DNA from 2 places in the Streptomyces sp. WMMB 714 genome. Region 1 is predicted to be linked to the other one. Evidence: riboswitches for the same ligand, from Rfam matches in the RefSeq annotation. Region 1 holds a riboswitch; the other holds the start of a gene.
The links. A riboswitch is a leader RNA that binds a small molecule or an ion and turns the genes downstream of it on or off. The one in region 1 is predicted to bind cobalamin.
Positions count from the first base shown of each region.

Region 2: another riboswitch for cobalamin. It lies ahead of H181DRAFT_RS16900 (hypothetical protein); the one in region 1 lies ahead of H181DRAFT_RS03630 (ribonucleoside-diphosphate reductase subunit alpha).

Region 1 covers NZ_FMHJ01000002.1:202,073-205,891, forward strand. The annotation lists gene mctP (monocarboxylate uptake permease MctP) at 1-1,532, shown strand, start outside; gene H181DRAFT_RS03625 (GNAT family N-acetyltransferase) at 1,611-2,123, shown strand; cobalamin riboswitch at 2,182-2,342, shown strand; gene H181DRAFT_RS03630 (ribonucleoside-diphosphate reductase subunit alpha) at 2,553-3,819, shown strand, end outside.
Region 2 covers NZ_FMHJ01000008.1:231,921-235,739, reverse strand. The annotation lists gene H181DRAFT_RS16905 (CbiQ family ECF transporter T component) at 1-836, opposite strand, end outside; gene H181DRAFT_RS16900 (hypothetical protein) at 843-1,820, opposite strand; cobalamin riboswitch at 1,977-2,097, opposite strand; gene H181DRAFT_RS16895 (class I SAM-dependent methyltransferase) at 2,262-3,056, opposite strand; gene H181DRAFT_RS16890 (TetR/AcrR family transcriptional regulator) at 3,104-3,676, shown strand.

The sequences.
Region 1 (3,819 bases):
GCAAGGCGGAGAACAGCAACAGCCTCGACGAATGGGGCCTGGGCGGCCGGAGCTTCGGCACCTGGGTCACGTGGTTCCTGCTCGGCGGCGACCTCTACACGGCGTACACGTTCGTGGCGGTTCCGGCAGCCATCTACGCGGCGGGGGCGGCCGGCTTCTTCGCCGTCCCGTACACGATCCTCGTCTACCCCCTGATCTTCACGTTCCTGCCGCGGCTCTGGTCGGTCTCGCACCGCCACGGCTACGTGACGACCTCCGACTTCGTGCGCGGACGGTTCGGCTCCAAGGGGCTCTCGCTCGCCGTCGCGGTCACCGGCATCCTCGCCACGATGCCGTACATCGCGCTGCAACTGGTGGGCATCCAGGCCGTCCTGGACGTGATGGGCGTCGGCGGCAGCGAGTCGACGCACTGGTTCCTCAAGGACCTGCCGCTGCTGATCGCCTTCGGCGTGCTGGCGGCCTACACCTACTCATCGGGGCTGCGCGCTCCCGCGCTGATCGCGTTCGTCAAGGACACGCTCATCTACATCGTCATCGCGGTGGCGATCATCTACATCCCCATCAAGCTCGGGGGCTTCGACGACATCTTCGCCAAGGCCGGCGAGGCGCTGTCGCAGACCAACCCGGCGACAGGCAAGCCGAAGGGCGAACTGTTCAGCGGCCCCAACAACCAGTGGGCCTACGCCACCCTGGCGTTCGGCTCCGCGCTGGCGCTGTTCATGTATCCCCACTCGATCACGGCGACGCTCTCCAGCGGCAGCCGCAACGTGATCCGCAGGAACACCACGATCCTGCCGCTGTACTCGCTGATGCTCGGCCTGCTGGCGCTGCTCGGATTCATGGCGATCGCCGCCGGGATCAAGCTGAAGAACGGGCAGCTCGCTATCCCCCAGCTCTTCGAGAACATGTTCCCGGACTGGTTCGCGGGGGTCGCCTTCGCGGCCATCGGCATCGGCGCGCTCGTACCGGCGGCGATCATGTCCATCGCGGCGGCGAACCTCTTCACCCGGAACATCTACAAGGACTTCATCAGGCCCGACGCGACACCCGCGCAGGAGACGTCCGTCTCGAAGGTGGTCTCGCTCCTGGTGAAGGTCGGTGCGCTGGTCTTCGTCCTGGGCATGGACAAGACGGTGGCGATCAACTTCCAGCTTCTCGGGGGCATCTGGATACTCCAGACGTTCCCCGCGCTGGTGGGCGGTCTCTTCACCCGCTGGTTCCACCGCTGGGCTCTGCTCGCCGGCTGGGCCGTCGGCATGATCTACGGAACGGTGACGGCGTACAACGTCTCGTCCCCCGTCCAGAAGCACTTCGGCGGCTCCAACGAGATCATCCCGGGCATCGGGCAGATGGGCTACATCGGCCTGACCGCCTTCGTGCTGAACGCGGTGGTGACCGTCGTCCTGACCCTCGTGCTGCGGGCGGCGAAGGCGCCCGACGGCGTCGACGAGACGCAGCCCTCCGACTACACGGCGGACGCCGGAGACCCGGGCGTCAAGGAGGAGTTGCCCGCCCCGACGGCGGCGCCCTGAGCCTCCGGGCACCGCTGACCACGTCGGGACAGCAGCCCGCCGGCGGCAATCGCCGGCGGGCTGCGGCATGCTCGTCACATGGACATCACGATCAGAGCCGTACTCGACCACGAGGTGGAAGAGGTCGGTGAACTCACAGCGCAGGCGTATCTCCGGGACGACCTGCTCGATTCCGGCGAGACGGACGCGTACCTGTCCGTCCTGCGCGACGTCCGGCACCGCTCCGCCCACGCGGAGGTCCTGGTAGCCGTCGACGGCGGCTCCGGAGCGCTGCTGGGCACCGTGACCTACGCGGGCCACGGCGGCGAGTACGCGGAGATCGCGCGGCCGGGAGAGGGCGAGTTCCGGATGCTGGCCGTACGCCCCGAGGGCCGCAACCGCGGCATCGGCGAGGCCATGGTGCGGGGCTGCGTCGACAGGGCGCGCGCCGGCCGCCTGGAACGCCTCGTCCTCTCCAGCCACCCGGCGATGCACGCAGCGCACCGTCTCTACGGGCGGCTGGGGTTCGTCCGCACTCCCGAGAGGGACTGGGAACCGCATCCGGAGCTGTACCCCGGTCTGCGCCTGATCACGTTCGCCCTGGACCTGTGAGGCGAGACCGAACCTCAGACCAACCCCCTGTCGGGTACTAGATATAGGGCCTGCTCGCGAAGCGCGCCACAACATGTATGCTCGTCCCCGCTGCCGCACAGGGGAATCCGGTGCAAGTCCGGAACTGTCCCGCAACGGTGTGCGATGTGCTGCCCCTGCCCTCGGGCTGTCGGGCAGCACTCGCGAGTCCGAATGCCTGTCCGGCTGCTTCGAAGACGTCCGGGTCCCGAGGGATGGGCCGGTGGACGCTGCGTGGCGCGCCCTCAGCCGACGGCGTGACGCCCGCACGCGCCTGCCGCGCACCTCCCTCGAGATCCTCGTCGTACCACCGAGCGAGGGAGAGCCCGTCCCGTGACCATCGCACCCGCCGGCCCGGACACCTCGGCCGGCACCGCCGGTCCCGAACGTCCGCACACACCGGAAACCGCGCTGTTGCGCACCCTCACCCACCTCACCGCGGATCTGCCCGGCACGGACCCGGAGCGGATCGCCTCCGCCGCGCTGCGGGGACGCCAGAAGGGCGGCAGCCAGGCCGAGTTGCGCGGGCTGGCGATGGAGGAGGCCGCGGGCCTCATCGGCGAGGAACCCGCGTACTCGCGGCTCGCCTCCCGGCTGCTGACCCTGGCCGTGCGGGAGGAGGCCGCGTCGCAGGGCTGCGTGTCCTTCTCCGCGTCCGTCGCCACCGGCCACCGGGAGGGCCTGATCGCCGACCGCACGGCCGCGTTCGTACGGGCCCACGCCGACCGGCTGGACACGCTGGCCGAACGGGCCGCGGCGGACGGCGCGGACGACCGGTTCGGTTACTTCGGCCTGCGAACGGTGTACTCGCGCTACCTGCTGCGCCACCCCACGAACCGTCAAGTGATCGAGACGGCCCAGCACTTCTTCCTGCGCGTGGCGTGCGGACTGGCCGCCGACGAGTCGGAGGAGGCCGTCGACGAGGTGGCGGAGCTGTATCGGCTGACCAGTTCGCTGGCCTACCTCCCCTCCTCCCCCACGCTCTTCAACTCGGGCACCAGGCACGCCCAGATGTCGTCCTGCTACCTGCTGGACTCGCCGCTGGACGAGCTCGACTCGATCTACCAGCGCTATCAGGAGGTGGCCCGCCTCTCGAAGCACGCCGGGGGCATCGGCCTCTCCTACTCCCGTATCCGCGCACGCGGTTCGCTCATCCGGGGGACGAACGGGCACTCCGGCGGCATCGTCCCCTTCCTGCGGACCCTCGACGCCTCCGTCGCCGCCGTCAACCAGGGCGGCCGGCGCAAGGGCGCCGCCTGCGTCTACCTCGAGACCTGGCACGCCGACATCGAGGAGTTCCTCGAACTGCGCGACAACACCGGCGAGGAAGCCCGCCGCACCCACAACCTCAACCTCGCCCACTGGATCCCCGACGAGTTCATGCGGCGGGTCGAGGCGGACGGTCAGTGGTCGCTCTTCTCCCCCTCGGAGACGCCCGAACTCGTGGACCTGTGGGGCGAGGAGTTCGAGGCCGCGTACCGGAAGGCGGAGGCGGAGGAGCGCTTCGTGCGGCAGGTGCCCGCCCGGCAGCTGTACGCGCGGATGATGCGCACCCTCGCGCAGACCGGCAACGGCTGGATGACGTTCAAGGACACCGCGAACCGGACCGCGAACCAGACGGCCGAGCCGGGCGGCATCGTCCACTCCTCGAACCTCTGCACCGAGATCCTGGAGGTCA
Region 2 (3,819 bases), on a different contig from region 1:
CCGGCCAGCAGCGCGGGCGCCCCCAGATACGCGGGCACCGAGGAGTCCATGACGCCGTACAGGCCGACGCACACCCCCAACAGGCCGGTGAGGACGAGGAATCCGGTGACCAGACGCGCCGCGGGTGCCGTACGTCCCGTGCGGCCGTAACCGTGGGAGGCCATCGCCGCCGCCAGCGCGAGCGAACGCGTCAGGGCGTCCTCCAGGACGGGGATGAGGATGCCGCGCAGCGCCCGCATGCCGCGCTGGGCGCCACCGCGCAGCCGCCGGGCCCGCCGGATGCGCTGAACGCTCTCCACCAACTGCGGTGCGACGCTGAGCGCGACGACGACCGAGGTCCCGATCTCGTACAGCGCGCCCGGCAGTGCCTTGAGCATCCGCTTCGGGTTGGCCAGGGCGTTCGCCGCACCGACACAGACCAGCATGGTGGCCAGCCGCAGCCCGTCGTACAGGCCGCTCAGCAGCTGCTCGGCGGCCACCGGCCCGAACAGCCGTATTCCGGCGGTCCATTCGGGCAGCGGGATCTGCGGAAGGGTGAAGAGGACGGTCTCTCCCTGGCCGCCGCCGAAGACGATGCGGAAGACCACGCGCATGACGACGACGAAGGCGCCCAGAAGGAGATACATCCGGAAGGCCAGCGCCCAGGGCGCATCGCCTCGGCGCCTGGTCACCACGTATCCGCAGACGGCGACGGTGAGCAGGAGCAGCAGCGGGTTCGTGGTGCGGCTGGCGGCGGTGGCCATGCCGAGGGACCACAGCCACCACGCTCCCGGGTGCAGTGCGCGCGGTATCCGGAAGCGGGCGGTGAGGTCTGCGGTGACGCGGGACGACGACATGTCTGCTCAGCCGGCCCGTTCCGCCCGGGCCGTGCGGCGTCTGCGCCAGGCCGTGGCGCCGGCCGCCGCCGCGACCAGTACGACGGCGCCGACGGAGGCCACGGTCCCGGTCGGCACGCCGCCGTCCCGGGCGGGGTCCGCGGTGTTCAGGCCGTCGTCGGCCGTGTCCTCTTCGCCGTCGGGCCCGGCCGCGGAAGCGTCCGAACCGGCGGCGGTGTCCTTCGACTTGGACGGCTCGGGGGACTTCTCGTCCTTCTTCTTGTCCTTGGAGCCGTCCTCGGGCTTCTTCTCGTCCTTCTTGTCCTGGGCCTCGCCGGAACCGTCCTTCCCGGCGCCGGCGGACGAGCCGCCCGACGTGCCCGAACCGTTCCCGCCCGAACTCGAGGATCCACCCCCGGAGTCACCTCCGCCGCCCGAGTCCCCGCCCCCGCCGGGCCGCCGCGGAGCGAGACCCGGCGGGGGGCTGGTCGACTGCGACTCGTCCGTGGAGAAGGACCACCCCTCGAAACTTCCCTTCGGCGGAGTCCGGTTCGTCACCCCCGAGTCGCTGTACTTCCAGCTGCCTCCGTCGGACGCGTGCCAGTAGGACCAGTAGGCAGAGGTGGGAGGGGTGTCGATGCAGGGTTCGCTGTCCGCTCCCGGCTTGCCCTCGATGCGGCAGACGAAGGCCTCGCCCCAACGGTTGGTTCCGGTGATCTTGAAGCCGGCGTTCTTGAGGGCCGCCAGGCCGGTGGACTGACTCCCGTGGGCGCAGCGGACGACGGTGCCTCCACCGAGGTCCTGGAAGTCGACGACGACTGTGACGCCGTCGCTGTTCTTGCAGTAGCCCGAACTCCCCTTGGCTGCCCGGACATCGTCAGTCCGGGAGGCGGCGGCGGACGCCGACGGAGTGAGCCCCGGCGACGTGCCGAGGAGGACGGCAGCCGTTGCGGCGAGGGCCGCGGTCTTCGCGGCCCCGGGTCTGACGGGTCTGACGCGGGCCATGAGCGGGAGAGTCCTTCCGGGCAGGCCGCACCAAGGCCCCCTGCCCGGGCTGTCCCGCAAAAAAGCCCCGTACCTGCATTCGTGCGTCGGTGACGAATGCGGCAGGGGCCCCGGAACGGCTCAGGAGGGCTCCACGCTGCAGACCATGACAGTGAGAAGCTGTGCACGCAGCACGCCAGGTGATCCGACTCGCGGCAGAAGATGCTCAGCCGCTCACGGTTGCAGGTCAGTGCCGGAATCCCACCGGCTTTCCCCGAGCGCGTACGCATTGAGTTGTCGGTGTCCGTTCACACACGGACGCAACTGCATCGTACGGGCAGACGAACTGCTCCCGCCAGACGGCGATTTCAGGCCGGGTGGCGGGCGGTCGGCCGATGAGAGGAGGGGAGCCGATGCGGTCAATGCGCCGGCGGACTCCAGTGTCCGACTGCTGTTGTCCCGTCAGCTCGGTCCTTTGCGTCCGACGAGATGGAAGACGCGACTGAGTTGCCGGTAGGGATCTCGTCGGCCGGCTTCGAGTTCGACTGCGGCGGCCGCCGCCAACTTCTCCGAATCGCTCGGGTCCATGCCGGCTCCGCTGAAGTCGAGCCAGTCGGCGAACAGCCATACGCCGTACCAGCGCAGTGGCTCCACGCCGCGGCTCCGTACGAGTCGGGAGAGTTCCTCGACCGTGTCAGCTCGGGTCGGCACCCCCAGCACTCCGACCTCGGCCCGGGCGTCGAAAGATGCCAGAGCGTCGTCCCACCGCTGTTCCAGGGCCGGGCGGACCGCCATCGCCTTGGCGTTGCCGGTCATGATCGAGACGAGGCCACCCTCAGCGGCGCATCGGCACAGCTGGGTGACGATCGGCTCGGGCCGCTCCTGGTACCCGAGCACGCCGTGGCACAACACCGCGGCGAAGCGTCGTTCGTCCACTGCCGCGTCGGCGTGCTCGCCGTCGGCCTCCAGGAGCGTTACCCGTCGCCGGGTCTCACCTGGCATCCGCGCGAGCCGCTGCCGGGCCTTGTCCAGCATCGCGGGCGACGGGTCGAGCAACGTCACGTCGTAACCGGCTCGGGCCAGCGGAAACGACTGATGGCCCGCGCCGCCGCCGACGTCGAGCACAGGTGCCGGGGGCGGCGGCAAGTGCTCCATCAGCTGTTGGTGCATCACGTAGGTGCGCACGCGCCCCTTCACCGAGGCGTAAGCCCCGTCCGCAAACTGGTCGGCCAGACCGGCCCAGGTGTCATCGCCCACTGCGCCACAATACAAGTCAGTAGTTAGTAAGGAGTAACTTAACCGCCATGGCTGCGCGTATGAGTGGACCCGAACGGCGATCCCAGGTGCTGGGGATCGCCGCCGGCGAGTTCGCGGATCACGGACTTCACGGTGCATCGATCGAGGCGATCGCGCGGGAGGCGGGCATCACGCAGGCCTACGTGTTCCGGATGTTCGGGACCAAGAAGGCGCTGTTCCTGGAGCTGGTCGGCGCGGCCTTCGACCGGTTCAGCGACGGCATGGCCCAAGCCGCCGAGGGCACCGGAGGTCTCAGCGCGCTGGAGCTGATGGGAGCTCAGTACTACGAGTCGCTGGCCGATCGCACCAGCCTCTTGCTGCAGCTGCAAGGGTTCGCCGCCTGCGGTGACGGCGAGGTCCGTGATCTGGTGCGGACACGAGTCGCCCACATGTGGGACACCGTTGCCGGTACCGCTGGTCTCGACCCGGTGACGGTGAAGTCGTTCCTTGCCTTCGGCATGCTTCTCAACAATGCGGCTGCCCTCGATGTCGACGAGGTGGATGAGCCGTGGGCCAAGGGCGTAAGCACACGTATCCATGCAGGGCTGTTCGAGCACATCACCGACCGCACGAACCGGTGAAGCAGCGGACCTGTCCAGGCCGGGCGAGGCAGCTGCGCGCGTGAGGTGGGGGCTTCGTACTCGCGGTGGGTCAGGGCCACCATCGGTTCACCGTCGAGCGTCACCTGCCGCGGCACCGGTTTTCCCATCGGGTTCCCCCTGCC